Regions from separate parts of the Cryobacterium sp. Sr3 genome, predicted to be linked through region 3. Evidence: predicted binding sites of a transcription regulator. Region 3 holds the regulator's gene; each other region holds the start of a gene.
The links. Region 3 encodes LexA, which represses DNA repair genes until DNA is damaged. Its sites were predicted from a motif close to TCGAACANNTGTTCGA; they were not measured.
Positions count from the first base shown of each region.

Region 1: E3N94_RS04890 (DUF222 domain-containing protein) is a predicted target of LexA. The motif match lies at 3,081-3,096, and genes of this name have one in related genera.
Region 2: E3N94_RS00415 (DUF222 domain-containing protein) is a predicted target of LexA. The motif match lies at 2,978-2,993, and genes of this name have one in related genera.

Region 1 is NZ_SOFA01000022.1:653-5,780, reverse strand. Features, by position in the region: gene E3N94_RS04900 (serine hydrolase) at 1-22, opposite strand, end outside; gene E3N94_RS04895 (M13-type metalloendopeptidase) at 98-2,062, opposite strand; gene E3N94_RS04890 (DUF222 domain-containing protein) at 2,175-2,948, opposite strand; gene E3N94_RS04885 (MATE family efflux transporter) at 3,246-4,577, shown strand; gene erpA (iron-sulfur cluster insertion protein ErpA) at 4,694-5,050, opposite strand.
Region 2 is NZ_SOFA01000001.1:87,463-92,590, reverse strand. Features, by position in the region: gene E3N94_RS00425 (iron ABC transporter ATP-binding protein) at 1-190, shown strand, start outside; tRNA gene E3N94_RS00420 (tRNA-Arg) at 359-430, shown strand; gene E3N94_RS00415 (DUF222 domain-containing protein) at 1,398-2,903, opposite strand; gene E3N94_RS16340 (hypothetical protein) at 3,566-3,724, opposite strand; gene E3N94_RS00405 (hypothetical protein) at 3,953-4,861, shown strand; partial or broken gene E3N94_RS00400 (alpha/beta hydrolase) at 4,956-5,128, opposite strand, start outside.
Region 3 is NZ_SOFA01000032.1:30,174-35,301, forward strand. Features, by position in the region: gene hisB (imidazoleglycerol-phosphate dehydratase HisB) at 1-458, opposite strand, end outside; gene E3N94_RS08820 (histidinol-phosphate transaminase) at 485-1,564, opposite strand; gene E3N94_RS08825 (LysM peptidoglycan-binding domain-containing protein) at 1,614-1,970, opposite strand; gene lexA (transcriptional repressor LexA) at 2,254-2,958, shown strand; gene metE (5-methyltetrahydropteroyltriglutamate--homocysteine S-methyltransferase) at 3,152-5,128, opposite strand, start outside.

The DNA of each region.
Region 1 (5,128 bases), on a different contig from region 3:
GCTCTGAGTCCTGGGATGGCATGGCCACAGTGGGCAGGTCCTTACGTAGATTCGGGCTGCTCGACCCCGGTGACACGGGCTTACGGTCGCGCTGAGGTCACCAGATCGTAACGCGCTTTTCCGGGTCCAGCCAGAGAGCGTCGTCCGGGGTGACGCCGAACGCCGTATAGAACTCGTCGATGTTGCGCACGATCTGGTTGCAGCGGAATTCGTTGGGCGAGTGCGGGTCGATCGAGAGCAGGCGGACGGCCTCCTCGTCACGCATCTTGAGCTGCCAGGCCTGTGCCCAGGAGAGGAAGAAGCGCTGGGTGCCGGTGAGTCCGTCGATCACGGGCGGCGCCTGGCCGTCCAGCGAGATCAGGTAGGCCTTCCAAGCGATGGAGAGCCCGCCGAGGTCGCCGATATTCTCGCCGATGGTGAGTGCGCCGTTCACGTGGTGGTCGGGAACCTGATGCGGGGCGAGCTCGTTGAACTGCTCGATCAGGGAGCCGGTGCGTTCTTCGAAGGCCGTGCGGTCATCTTCGGTCCACCAATCGGTGAGTAGCCCGGTGCCGTCGTATTTCGAGCCCTGGTCGTCGAAGCCGTGGCCGATCTCGTGGCCGATGACGGCGCCGATCGCGCCGTAGTTGGAGGCGGAATCGCGGGCATCGTCGAAGAACGGCGGCTGCAGGATGGCGGCCGGGAAGACGATCTCGTTGAAGCCCGGGTTGTAGTACGCGTTGATCGTCTGCGGGGTCATGAACCACTCGTCGCGGTCGAGCGGGTTGCCGATCTTGCCCAATTCCCGCTGAAACTCGAACTCGCTCGTGGCGCGCACGTTCTTGATCAGGTCGGCCGGGTCGACCGAAAGGGTCGAGTAGTCCCGCCACTTGACCGGGTAGCCGATCTTGGGGGTGAACTTCTCGAGCTTGTCGAGCGCACGGGCGCGCGTCTCCGCGGTCATCCAGTCGAGTTCGGTGATGCTCCGGCGGTAGGCCTCGACCAGGTTGGCCACGAGTATGTCCATGCTCGCCTTCGCGCTGGGCTTGAAGTGCCGCTCGACGTAGATGCGCCCGACGGCCTCGCCGAGCGCCCCCTCGACGAGCGAGACGCCACGCTTCCAGCGCTCGCGCAACTGGGGAGTGCCGGTCAGGGTGCGACCGTAGAAGTCAAAGCTGGACTCGACGAAATCGCTCGACAGGAACGCGGCGCTGGAACGGATGATCTGCCACCGTAGCCAGTCCTTCCAGCCCTCGAGCTGGTCCTCGGTGAGCATCTCCGCCAGACCGGTCACGAAGCTGGGCTGGCGCACGACAACCTCGTCGAGAGCACCGGCCGGGCCGTCAAGCCCGTCAAGCCAAAGGTGCAGGTCGGCGCCGGCGGCCAACGCGGTGACCTGACCCCAGGTCTTGAGGTTGTAGGTCTTCTCGCTGTCGCGCGAGCGCACCTTGTCCCAGTGGTGAGTGGCGAGCTCGGTTTCGAGAAGGAACACGCGCTCGGCGCGACCGGCGGCATCCGGGGTGCCGACGAGGCCGAACATCCGGGTCAGGAACGCCTGGTAGGACTCCCGGATCGCGGCGAACTTCTCGTCGCGGTAGTAGGACTCGTCGGGGAGGCCGAGCCCGCCCTGCTCGACGAAGACGAGGTAGCGCTCGGGGTCCCCCGGATCGTTGTCGACGAAGAGACCGAAGGCGCCGGGCACGCCCGCGCGCTCGAGGCGGCCGAGGGTGCCGAGCAGCTCGGGGATGGAGGTGACGGCGTCGACGATGGCGAGATCGGCCGCGAGCGGGGTCGCTCCGAGCTCTTCGACGCGGTCCTCGTCCAGGAAGCTGGCATAGAGGTCGCCGAATTTGCGCTCCTCGGTGCCGGGGGCGGCGGTCTGGGCTTCGAGGATGATTTCCCGGACGGCCTTCTCCGATTCCTCGGCGAGCAGGTAGAACGAGCCCCAGCGGGCCTTGTCGGCCGGGATCTCGCTGCGGGCGATCCACTTGCCGTTCACATGGCGGAAGAGGTCGTCCTGCGGACGCACCTCGAGGTCAAGTTCGTCGCGGTCGATTCCGGATGCGGTCCCCTGGTCAGTCATGCCTCCACCCTATTCGGTGTGACAGTGGCCGAGCTGGTAGAGACCTATCGGGTGTGCACACGGATGGCGGTGGACCTCCCGGCTCGCTGGTCGAGCGCGCCGAGACCCGGAGCTACAGCCCCACCGCCTTGCTCGGCAGCGCGATCAGTGTCTGCTCCGGATCGTTCTCCACCGGTGGCCGCAGCCAGTGTTGCGTTCCGGTGCGGGTGATCTTCCAGTGCTGGTTGTGCAGCAGTAGATGGTGCGGGTGGCAGAGCAGTACTCCGTCGGCGAGGTTGGTGTCTCCGCTGTCGGTGAGCCAGTCGTTGATGTGGTGGGCTTCGGTCCAGGCTGGTGATCGGTCGCAGTCGACCCACCGGCATCCGCCGTCGCGCACTCCCATCGCGGCGCGTTGTTTCTCGGTGAAGAGTCGTTCGTCACGGCCGACGTTGATGATTTGGCCGATGTCGTCGAACTTGGTGCCGCGGGTGCCGGTGTCGCAGAGCACCCGGTCGATGGTTTCCTGCGAGATGGGGACCGGGTTGCCTTCGATCTGCCCGTGAGCGGCGGGTTCGGCGGCACCCGGCTCGGCGGGTTCGGCTGTGAGGGCTTTCTCGGTCACGATCACGCGCACCGAGGGGCGGCGTCCGCCGAAGACCCGGCCGGGGTCGGCTTCGCCGGCGATTGTGAGCAGCTGCACGAGGGAGTCCGCGTTGATCTGCTCGGTGCTGCGCGGGTCGTCCTGCATTTTTTGGGCCCAGGCGGCGCGTTCCGGGTCGACGAAGCGCACTCCGCCGCGGCGGGGGCTGGTGATGGAGTCGAAGGTGGAGAGCACGAACTCGCCGTCTTCGGGGGCGAAGAGCCCGTTCAGGCGCACGTTGCCATTGCTCAGCCGGTAGACCTTCAGGGAGCGGTCGTCGTGGGCCTGCTTCTCCCGGGCGGTGATGCCGGCCTGATCGAGGAGCCCAGCAGGGCGACGGCGTCGGCCGCCCGACTGAGGTCATCCGCGAGGTTCGTCATGGTACGAGGGTACCTGATGTCGTACAGGTAGTCGAGTCTCTGTCACTTATTATGGACACTTTATAGCATTAGTTTCGAAGTCTTGTCTGGCAGCGCGGAGATTGGCTCGCCGGGTCTCGACAGGCTCGACCACCGGAAGCGGACACCGGGTGCGGAGGGGCTGAACTAGAGTTTTGGCATCACCATCACCGTGCTCCGCCCGCAGCCCATCGACCGCGAGATCCTGCGCCTCGCCATTCCCGCCGTCGGCGCGCTCATCGCCGAACCGCTCTTCCTGCTCGCCGACTCCGCCATGGTCGGGCACCTCGGCGCCGTTCCGCTGGCCGGACTCGGCCTGGCCGGCGCCGTGCTGCAAACGATCATCGGCCTGATGGTCTTCCTGGCCTACAGCACCACGCCCGCGGTGGCCCGCTGGCTGGGGGCCGGTGACCGCCGCCGTGCGGTCGCCGTCGGCATCGACGGACTCTGGCTGGCCCTCGGCCTCGGTGTGCTGCTCGCGATTGCGGGCTGGTTCGCCACCCCCCTGCTCGTCGGCGCGTTCGGCGCCGAGCCCGCCGTCACCGCCGCGGCCGTCAGCTACTTGGGCCCATCGATGTTCGGACTGCCTGCCATGCTGCTCGTCTTCGCGGCGACCGGGCTGCTCCGCGGGCTGCAGGACACCCGCACCCCGCTGTGGGTGGCCGGGATCGGGTTCTCGGTCAACATCCTGCTGAATGCGGTGTTCATCTACGGCCTGGGACTCGGCATCGTCGGATCCGCCCTCGGCACAGTCGTGGCACAGTGGGCGATGGTCGCGGTCTATCTTGCCGTCGTCGGCCGCCACGCCCGCCGCGAGAGTGCGCCGCTGCGCCCGCATCGGGTCGGGATGTTGCGGGGCGCGGCATCCGGCGGCTGGCTGTTCCTGCGCACGGTGAGCCTGCGTGCGGCCATGTTGCTCGCGGTTTTCGTGGCCACGAGCCTCGGTTCTCCCGAGCTGGCCGCCTTCCAGATCGCGATGACCCTGTTTGCCACGCTCGCGTTCGCCCTTGACGCCCTGGCGATCGCGGCACAGGCGCTGGTGGGCCGGGGCCTCGGCGCCGGCAACCTGGCCGAGGTGCGCGCGGTGCTCAGGCGCTGCCTCGAATGGGGCGTGCTCAGCGGGTCCGCGCTCGGGCTGCTGGTGATCGCCGCGAGCGGCGTGCTCGGCCGACTGTTCACGAACGCGACCGAGGTCAGCGACCTGCTGCCGGCGGCCCTGATCGTGCTCGGGCTATCCGTTCCGCTCGGCGGGGTGGTCTTTGTGCTCGACGGAGTGCTGATCGGTGCCGGCGACGCGCGCTACCTGGCCCTGACCGGATTGGTGAACCTGGCCGCGTTCGTGCCGCTGGCCGTCGCGGTGCTGCTGCTGGCGCCGTCGGGACCAGCGGGACTGGCCTGGCTGATGGCGGCGTTCGCGTTCGGCTACCTCGGCGCACGCGGGGTGACGCTCGGGCTGCGCGCCCGGGCGGCGAAGTGGATGGTCGTCGGCGCCCGCTGACACCGGGGCAGCCCCAGCGCTGACGGCCGCGGCGCAGCTCGGAAGGTGGGCGCAGGTTCTCCCGTGCGCCAGCCTCCGCGACCGGCGCCGGAAGGCCAGGCACGGCGGCGGCGACTCTAGCTGAAGGAGTCGCCGCAGGCGCAGCTGCTGCCGGCGTTCGGGTTGTCGATCGTGAAGCCCTGCTTCGCGATGGTGTCCTCGAAGTCGATCGAGGCACCCTCGAGGTACGGCACACTCATCTTGTCGAGCACGACCCCGACGCCGTCGAAGTCCACGACGACGTCGCCCTCGAGAATGCGCTCGTCGAAGTAGAGCTGGTAGATCAGGCCGGAGCAGCCTCCGGGCTGCACGGCTACGCGCAGGTTCAGGTCTTCGCGACCCTCCTGGCTAAGCAGGCTGCGCACCTTCAGCGCGGCAGCGTCAGTCAGGCCGACGCCGTGGGCCGGTGCGATGGGGGCAATGGTGTCGGTCATGAGACTCCTCGGACTTCACGCTGCATGGACGCGTCGGGACCGCTCCGCTTGAGCGTTTCGCCTGCGCGAGTATTCAGA
Region 2 (5,128 bases), on a different contig from region 3:
CAGCTCCAGCCAGATCGTTCCCACGTATGGCACGCCGCCCGCCGTCGAGGGCTATTTTTCGGCTGCCGGCGGCATTGGTGTGGCTCAGGTCTTCACCTCCACCTACTGGATCACGGTGGGCTCGAGCGAGTTCGTCGAGCCGGGCGACGCCGAGTCACTCGTTTCCGCGGCGATCGCGAACCTGCAGTAACACGCCCGGGCGGACCGCGCGGCGGAACCCACCTGAACCTGCCCGAACCTGCCGAATTCGGCCTTTCCGGTCGAGTTCGGATGGTGTGCCGGGCGGGCTCGACCGCATCCGTCGAACTCGATGCGGAACATCGCCTGCCAAGATGCTGATAACCTAGTGTTTTCCCTGGCCCCCATAGCTCAGGGGATAGAGCACTGCCCTCCGGAGGCAGGGGCGGCAGTTCGAATCTGCCTGGGGGCACAACTGTCAGAGTCCGTGCGAACACTGGGTCGCGGGCTAATCGGCGACACGATCTCAAGGCTTTGTCACGCCGTTTGCCCACACTGGCCCACAGCTCCTCGCCGCCGACTCTGATGCCTTGCCGCTCGGCTACGCCCGGATGCGTGACCCGGTAGGTGTGCGGCATGAAGTCCTCGCCGACGAGGCTCGGCGTCGCTATGCCGTGGTCGCACCGGTCACCCGCGCCACCGACAGGTCAGCGATGACCATTGAGCCACACCGGGACGGGACCGCCGCCATCCGATGGGTACGCCGATCAGCTGAGGAGCGCGACGGGATCACGTGGACGTCGGCGCCCGCGGCGGTCGGTCGGGTCTGGGAGCACGTCGTCGGAGCCCCACCGCAACGACTCGAGACCGCGGTACTTACAGACGATGGCCGGGGACGGCTGCCACCAAGACCTTCCCCCCGTTCGAATCCGGAAGCAGCGTGGTTGCCGTGCCCCGGCCCCTCCGGAATCGCGTGCAACGCGGAGAATACCGCTACCGCCTCTGGAGCTCCGGGCCCGGTGGTGGACCGATTCGACGGAGATTCTGGTCTGAAACCACATTTTTGGGCTTCCTGGGGCAGTTTCGGGCAGAATCTCCGTCGAATTCGTTCGGGAGAGAGTTGCTGCTCAGCCAGTGACGAGAAGACACGGGAGTCCCGGAACGCTCGCTCAGGAACCACGGACCGCTCCCCTAGAAGTCGCGGAACCCACGCTCATCCCGCGTCGCGGTCGATCGCCTATGCCGGCTTAGGAGCAACTGCCCCGCCCCTTGACCCGCCCCTGCCCGCGACGCAGGTCGAGCCCGTCGAGACCCGGTCAGGAACCCACTCGAGGTTCCCGCGACGCGGATCGAGCCCGTCGAGACCAAGCGCTACAGCGCTGCCCTCTTGCTCGGCAACGCCACCAGCGTCTGCTTGGGGTCTACCTCGATCGGTGGCCTCAGCCAGTACTGCGTTCCGGTGCGGCTGATCGTCCAGTGCTGGTTGTGCAGCAGCAGATGGTGGGGATGGCAGAGGAGTGCCCCGTCGGCAAGGTCCGTACATCCGTTGTTTTTGAGCCACTCGTTGATGTGATGCGCTTCTGCCCACGCTGGCGGTTTCTCACAGTCGATCCAGAGGCATCCGCCGTCGCGTACTGCCATTGCGGCGCGCTGTTTCTCGGTGAAGAGTCGATCGTCGCGGCCGACGTTGATGATCTGGCCGTTGTCGTCGAATTTGATGCCGCGGGTCCCGGTGTCGCAGAGGAGTCGGTCGATGGTTTCCTGCGAGATGGGGACCGGGTTGCCCTCGAGCTGCCCATGAGCGGCCCCTTCGGCGGGTTCGACGGGTTCGACGGGTTCGACGGGTTCGACGGGTTCGACGGGTTCGACGGGCCCAGATTCGCCCGTTTCAGTCTGGACGGTCGTCGGCGCCGGCCCGGTCTGACCGGCTGCCCGGTCTGCCCGGTCTGCCCGGTCTGACCGGCCGGGCCACCTTTCAACGCCTTCTCGGTCACGATCACGCGCACCGAGGGGCGGCGGCCGCCGAAGACCCGGCCCGGGTCGGCCTCGCCGGCGATTTTGAGCAGCTGCACGAGGGAGTCCGCGGCGATCTGTTCGGTCGTGCGGAGGTCGTCTTGCATCTTCTTTGCCCAGGCTGCCCGCTCTGCGTCCACGAATCGCACCCCGCCGCGGCGCGGGCCCGTGATCGAGTCGAAGGTGGAGAGCACGAACTCGCCATCTTCGGGCGCGAACAGCCCGTTCAGGCGCACGGTGCCGTTGCCCAGCCGGTAGACCCGCAGGTAGCGGTCGTCGTAGGCCTGCTTCTCGCGGGCGGCAATGCCGGCCTCATCGAGCCGGTCGCGCATCCGTCTCGCCTGCTTGAACACCTGATCGGCATTCAGCGACGACACCTCCGCCAGGAGCGCTTCCAGCGCCACCGCGAGCTTCTCGGCGGTAACTGCCGCATCGATCTGGCCGAGCCCCGCGCGGATCGCCTCGGCCGCGTCAACCGAGAGCGTGCCGGCGGTGACGGCCCGGGCGATCGGCGCCTGCCACGGCACCTTCGCCTCGAACTCGGCGACCTCGGCGGCATCCCTGTCGGGCGAGGACAGCGCCGCCTCGACGAGCCTGTCGGCCGCCTCGGCATCGGCCATCATTGTGCCGACCGCGACCAGCTTGTAGGCGTCGCCCTTGGACGAGCCGGTCGAGTTCTGAATCAGGGCCTCCGGGGAGAGATACCCCTGCTGCGCCGCCAAACCCGAGTGCCCGAGCTCCGGTCGGGAACGCTCGGCGATGGTCGCCGCCATCCAGGCAGCATAGGTATCGACGAGACGGCGGATCGAAGCGATTCGCTTCTGACCGGCCAACACCTCGGCATCAGGAAGGGCCGAGAAGTCAGCGCATGACGAGCCCAGCAGGGCCACGGCATCGGCCGCCTGCCTGAGGTCTTCCGCGAGGTTGGTCATGTTACGAGGATACCTCATTGCGTACACATAGTCGAGTGTTCGTCAGATGGTTGCGGATTTTTGGAGGTTGAGATTCGAAGTTCTGTTCATCGACCTTGGAGGCATCGCTTCGGGTCTCGCCCAGCTCGACCACCGGGTCGGGAGCCCTCTGAGGCTGGGCGGCCGCCCCGTTGTCCCCGGGAACAGCCGGGCCTACCATGTGTCGCAGCCCCACTTCGGGGACCGAGCGTCGTTGCCTTGCCTCGGCGGGTTGCCGCACACAGGTCTCGGGCATTGCTCCGGATGTCCGCGTCCAGCACACCACAGGACGGGACTGACCATGAGCCAGTATCTATTTGGAGCGAACTAGGTGGACGAGGGCATCAGGGGCTTCATGCGCGAAGGCGGAACCGGCCGTCGGAAGGCGCTGGTCGCAGCCCTCAAATCGGTGGGTGGGTCGGTCGGTCGGTCGGTCGGTCGGTCGAGAGTTTCTACTACGCCTTCGGGGAGACCGACGTTCTGGGGGTCATCGAGGTTCCGGAGCAGTCCGACGCCGCCAAGAAAACGCCGGCGTATCGGGCTCCCGGCCAGTAGGTCTGCGGCGGCGTTCTCCCGCTCTAGCGGCGCATCCATGGGCACTCGGATGCGGTGACGCCCCGAGCCGGATGGCCATCGGCTGACACCTACTCCAGCCAGTTGCCCGGAACGACGACGACCAGTCTGCAGCGCGGACATCGGTGACAGGACTCGAGCCCCTGAGCGGTGTCCACACCGTCGGGGGTCATTTCGGCCCCGCACGCCGGACACACCGGGCCGTCACCGTCGAAAGCGAACTCTTCCATTACTCCAGTCTGCGGCGTCCGTGCGGGCCGGTGCCGCGGCAACCGTCTCGCGCGCATCGTGCGCCGTTGCGCGCGTGGCACGCGACGGGCGCAGCGGCGCAGTTCCGGCGCGACGCCGATTGGCGGCGACGCGGACGGGGAATCGGCACGCGACGCGGAAAGGGAAGCAGTGCGGGGAACGACCGGGCACTGTGCCATGCTGACCGAATCGACGATCGGGGGCTCTCAGTGGTGCGTGACCACGGCTCCGAAGACGCGTACTCGCTGGCCCAGCGCGATCCGGCCTACCTCGCAGCGGTTCGGGTCGCTTACTCGGGAGAGAAGAACGTGCTCAACGCCCTGTGGTGGGCGACTCACCCCGCCGAGGCGGCACCGGATGGCTCACCGTCCCCGGCAAACCAGCTGCGCGACCTCCAGAAGCGCGTCTTCTCGGCGAACGGCGACTTCGTCGGCGATCCGAAGGCCACCGCCGCGCTGCGGGAGCTGCAGGCCACGGTGGCCGCCGACCGTGCCGCGATCGCCGCCGCGATCCGTGCGGCCGAATTCGAGGTCAACACCCAGCCGCCCCGCTCCCCCGGTGAGTCGACGGCACCGAGGAATACTGGTCCCCGGACGATGCACGAGGGGACGTCCGAGGGTTCGCTTCAACCGTTTTTCGAGGAGGTACTCGACGAGACTGCGCTGCCCGCCGGGGGACGCGACCGCAACGCCCTCCTGGTTCTCAGCATCCTTGTCGCACTGGGTGTCGGTTTCGTCGTCGGCACTCAAACGAATGCCTCGCTCGTCACCGCATCGCCTTCTGCGGATCCCGTGAACGCGGAGGACACCTGCGGCCAAGTGAGTGACGTTGTGACGCTGATGCACAATGCGTACGGCTCGCTGCTCGCAGAGCCCTCAACCCAGCGGGAGTTCGAGGGAGCCGCACGGCTCGTTGCGCGACTGAGCGCCCGCGTGGACACCGTGCCCGGCTCCGCGGTGGCGGACCACGTGGAGGCCCTGAAGGGCCTGCTGCCGTCGTCGGCCAGCGAGCAGATCGATCCGCTGTCGACAGAGTGGGGGCAGGCTCTGGCCCGTGTCAGCGCGGCCTGCAGTGCTGCCGGGTTCGACATCAGCGTGGACGCCTGGATTGGCAGCTGACGGCACCGGCCCGGTCGGGAGCGCGATTTCTCGGATGCATGGACCTTCGGTTCGATGACCTGGATTTTCCGTCTTGGCCGCCCGCTCCGCGCGATCAAGCGGTGCGCTCTACGCCCGCCAGAATCGCGGTGCCGAGCTCGGCCGGCCTGGTGAACTGGAGCCAGTGCCTGGTGGGCAGGTCCACGTACTCGACGTCGTGCAGGCGGGCCAGCTCCGCCACGAACGAATACCCGGCGGCGATCCACTCGGTGAGCAGCGCGGACGGGA
Region 3 (5,128 bases):
GCCTCAAACACGTGGCGCACCATGGAGCCGGTGAAGTGGCCGCCGATCAGGTGGAACTCGAAACCGGCCGGCTCGCCCTGGTGCACGAGGTAGGGGCGCCCGGAAATGTCGACGACGGCCTGTACGAGGGCCTCGTCGAGCGGCACGACGGCGTCACCGTAGCGGGAGATGCCGGATTTGTCCCCGAGAGCCTGCTTGATCGCCTGGCCGAGCAAGATGCCGACGTCCTCGACTGTGTGGTGCACATCGATCTCGATATCGCCGCGGGCGCGCACGGTGAGGTCGGTCAACGAGTGTTTCGCGAAGGCCGTGAGCAGGTGATCGAAGAACGGGACCGACGTCTGGATGTCCGACTCACCGGTGCCGTCGAGATTGAGCGACAGGTCGATGCTCGACTCGCTGGTCTCGCGCTGCAGGTGGGCGAAACGGGGCGAGGTGGTCGCGAAAGAGAAGCTCATACGACTAGTTTATTGGCCCGCGCCGTTCACGGCCGCCCAAGCGCCTCGAGGGCGTCGAGGAACGCCGTGGTCTCGGCCTCGGTGCCGGCGCTGACCCGCAGGTGGCCCGGGATGCCGACGTCGCGCACAAGGATGCCTTCCGCCAGCAGCGCCTCGAAGGTGGCCCGAGGGTCCTCAACGCCGCCGAACAGCACGAAGTTACTCGCACTGCGCAGCGGAGTGTAGCCAAGCCGGGCCAGTTCGCTCACGATGCGGTCCCGCTGCCCGCGGATGTCGTCGACCATGGCAAGCATCGCGGGCGTGTGGACGAGCGCGGCGACCGCGGCAGCCTGGGTGAGCGCGGACAGGTGGTAGGGCAGACGAACCAGGCGGAGGGCATCCGTCACGGCGGGATCGGCGGCCAGATAGCCGACGCGCACACCGGCGAAGGCGAACGCCTTGCTCATGGTGCGGGACACCAGCAGGCGCTCCCGGCCGGGAAGCAGGCTCAGGGCGGTTGGCGCGTCATCCGTCCCGAACTCGGCGTACGCCTCGTCGACGACAACGATGCCGTCGCTCGCATCGTAGACGGCCGCGATCGTTTCCAGGGACAGGGGCGTGCCGGTGGGGTTGTTCGGCGAGCAGAGGAAGACGAGGTCAGGGGCAACCCGGTCGACCCACTCGAGCGCCGTGGCCGGGGAGAGTTCGAACTTTGCGTCACGACCGCCCGCGATCCAGCGGGTGCCGGTGCCGGAGGCCAGCAGAGGGTACATGGAGTAGGTCGGCGCGAAGCCGAGCACGGACCGACCCGGGCCGCCGAAGGCCTGCAGCACCTGCTGAAGAACCTCGTTGGAACCGTTGGCGGCCCAGATGTTCTTTCGGGTGAGGCCGTGACCGAGATAACGGGCGAGGGAATCCCGCAGCTCGGTGAACTCCCGATCGGGGTATCGGTTCACGGTCGTGACCGCCACGGCCAACGCCGCCACGATGTCCTGCGCCACCTCAGCCGGGATGCCGTGGGTGTTCTCGTTCACGTTGAGAGCCACCGGCACGTGCAACTGCGGCGCCCCATAGGGAGTGAGTCCGCGCAGATTATCGCGAAGGGGCAGATCGTTGAGACTGGTCACTCCCCCAATATTACCGGGGTGAGACCGGCGGGGGCTCGCCGCGGGTAGTTCACAGGTCGTTCGGAAGCGCCAGCCGCTGACCGGGCTGCACGCTGTCGGACGGCAGCTGATTGAGGCTCACAATCTCGGCGATCACCTCGCGCGGATCGGACGTGGGCGCGATTGTCTCGGCAAGTTGCCAGAGCGACTGCCCCGACTTGATGGTGACGTAGTCGAAGGCCGAGGCCACGTGAGCGACGGTCGAGTTCTCGGCGGCGGCGATGCCTCCGTTGAGGGCGACGGCCAGGGCCACGGCCACGAGCGGAAAGGCAGCCAGGGACGTGAAAACGATGCGACCGCGCCGGGTGAGTCGGAGCCGGGTGCGTCCGGTCGCGATGGGGGCGCCTCGTTCAAGTGCAGTGCTCATGTGATACCTCCTGTGAGAAGACGCATCCGACTCTCGGCCGGGAGAGCCGGATGCGAACTTATGTTCCGAATGTATATTCGATTATTCGAACAATCAAGCTTTATTCGGTAGTTTCTGCAATATTTATTCCGACCCACTCGAATACATGTTTGTTTAATGAGCTCAACGCGGATACAGTTTCGATTGTTGATTGACACTCAATCAGGCACCCCCGACATTCGCGTGAATCGGCGGCATTCGCTGCTTGCTGCCAGCGCATCAATCAAAACGAGGAGCGACGAACGTGGCACAGAACACCAGCGGTCCCCGCGACAAGGGCGGCACCAGACGGCGCAAGAGCCTCAGCGAGAAGCAGCTCGCCATCCTCGACGTCATCCAGCGCTCGGTCAGCCAACGCGGCTATCCGCCGAGCATGCGCGAGATCGGCGACGCCGTCGGCCTGTCGTCACTGTCGAGCGTCACCCACCAGCTCAACCAGCTGGAACTGAGCGGTTACCTCCGCCGAGACCCGAACCGTCCCCGAGCACTGGAGGTGCTCATCGAGATTCCGCAGTCGCCCGAAGACACGACGGCCGGAGCCTCGGAAAGTTTCCACACCGGAGTGCAGGTCGGCGACGCCGCCATGGTTCCGCTCGTCGGTCGCATCGCCGCCGGCATCCCGATCACCGCCGAACAGCAGATCGACGAGATTTTCCCGCTACCCCGCCAGCTGGTGGGCAAGGGCGATCTGTTCATGCTCAAGGTGTCGGGCGAATCGATGATCGACGCCGCCATAATGGACGGCGACTGGGTCGTCGTGCGGCAGCAGAAGACCGCCGAAAACGGTGAAATCGTTGCAGCCATGCTCGACAACGAGGCAACCGTCAAGGTCTTCCGCCAGCGCGACGGGCACACCTGGCTACTGCCCCGCAACACCAACTTCGAACCCATCGTCGGCGATCACGCCGAGATTCTGGGGAAGGTTGTGGCAGTGCTGCGGTCGGTTTAGGGCATCAGCACTCAAGCACATCAGCATTTCAGGCCGACTCTTGGTCTCGACGGTTTCGACCAGCGTCGTGGAGACGCGCGCGTGTTGAGTCACCATGGTTATTTCGGTCGGGTCTTGTGAGCCGGGTCTTGTGGGCCGGGCACGAACACTGTTCTTGGTGTCGTGCCCGGCTTTTGTGTGGGTGGAGGCGGGGTCAGGCGGAGACGGAGGAGGTCAGGCGGGCGCGGAGGATGCGGGTGGCGGCGAGCATGTTGTGCAGGGACTGGACGGTTTCGGTGTAGCCGCGGGTTTTGAGGCCGCAGTCGGGGTTCACCCAGAGCCGGGTGGCCGGGATGGCCGCCGCGGCGCGCTCGAGCAGGTCGGTGAGTTCGGACACGCTCGGCACACGCGGCGAGTGGATGTCCCACACTCCCGGGCCGATACCGTGGTCGAAGCCCTGGGACCGGATATCGCCCACCACCTCCATGCGAGAGCGTGCCGCCTCGATGCTGGTCACATCGGCGTCCAGGTTGCGGATCGCGTCGATGACCACCCCGAACTCCGAGTAGCAGAGGTGGGTGTGGATCTGGGTGGCCGCGGCCGCACCGGCCGTCGCCAGGCGGAAGGACCCCACCGACCAGTCGAGGTATTCCGCCTGGTCCTTCTGCTTCAACGGCAGCAGCTCCCGCAGCGCGGGCTCGTCGACCTGGACGATCTGAATGCCGGCCGACTCCAGGTCGGCGATCTCGTCCCGGAGGGCCAGGGCCACCTGCCTGGCCGTCTCGCCCAGCGGCTGGTCGTCGCGCACGAACGACCACGCGAGGATCGTGACCGGACCGGTGAGCATCCCCTTGACGGGCTTGGGCGTCAGCCCCTGCGTGAACGCCGACCACTCGACCGTGATGGGCCGCGGCCGGGACACGTCACCCCAGAGGATCGACGGGCGCACACACCGGCTGCCATAGGACTGCACCCAGCCGTTCTCGGTGACCGCGAAGCCGTCCAGGTTCTCGGCGAAGTACTGCACCATGTCGTTGCGTTCCGGCTCCCCGTGCACGATCACGTCGAGGCCGATGTCTTCCTGCAGCGAGACGACCCGACGGATTTCGGCGCGCATCAGGTCCCGGTAGTCCGCGGTGCTCAGCACCCCCCGTACCAGCTGCGCCCTGGCCCGACGGATGTCCCCGGTCTGCGGGAAGGATCCGATCGTGGTCGTCGGCAGGAACGGCAGCCCGAGGGCCATCTCCTGGGCTGCCACTCGGGCTGCGTAGGCGCCCCGGGTGAAGTCGCCCGGAGCGAGCGCGTCGGCGCGCACCCGAACGGCGCCATCGTGGACTCCGGGAGCCACCCCCCGCGCGTCGAGGGCCGCGGAGGCCGCAGAGAGGTCGATCTCGATGGCACGGCGACCCAGACTGAGGCCGCGGGCGAGTGTGGCAACCTGCGCGACCTTCTGATCCGCAAAGGCCAGCCAGGTCTTCAGGTCGTCGTCCAGCGCCGATTCGTCGTCGACGTCGTGGGGAACGTGCAGCAGCGAGGTAGAGGTGGAAACCGAGATCCGCGGCGAGAGGCGGACCAGGCCGGCCGCCGTGTCGAAGGCGGCGGCCAGGTCGCCGCGCCAGATATTGTGGCCGTCAATGACGCCAGCCACGAGAGTGGTCGTGTCGAGTCCGGGGGTCTCCGCCGGCACGCTTCCCCGCACGAGGTCAAGCCCGATGGCTTCCACCGGGGTGATGGCAAGAACGGGTAGGGCGTCGTCGAGGCTGCCGTACGGCGCGGCGACAAACAGGGCCGGACGCTCGGCGACGGCGCCGAGGGTGTTGTAGGCGAAGCGGAGGCCGGCGAGGGCATCCGTTCTCGGGATGTCGATGCTCTCGCTGACCAGGGCAGGCTCGTCGAGCTGCACCCATTCGGCTCCAGCGGCGCGCAGCCGCTGCAGGAGGGCGGCGTAGACCGGCACAAGGTCGTCGAGGCGGTCAAGCGGACTGAATCCGGCCGGGGCCTCGTCGCTGGGCTTGCTCAGCAGCAGGAAGGTGACCGGGCCGACGATGACGGGCCGGGTCAGGAATCCGGCCGCCTTCGCCTCCTCGAACTCGCGCACCAGGCGGGTGCCGGCGAGGGTGAACTCGGTCTCGGGGCCGATCTCCGGCACCAGGTAGTGGTAGTTGGTGTCGAACCATTTGGTCATCTCCAG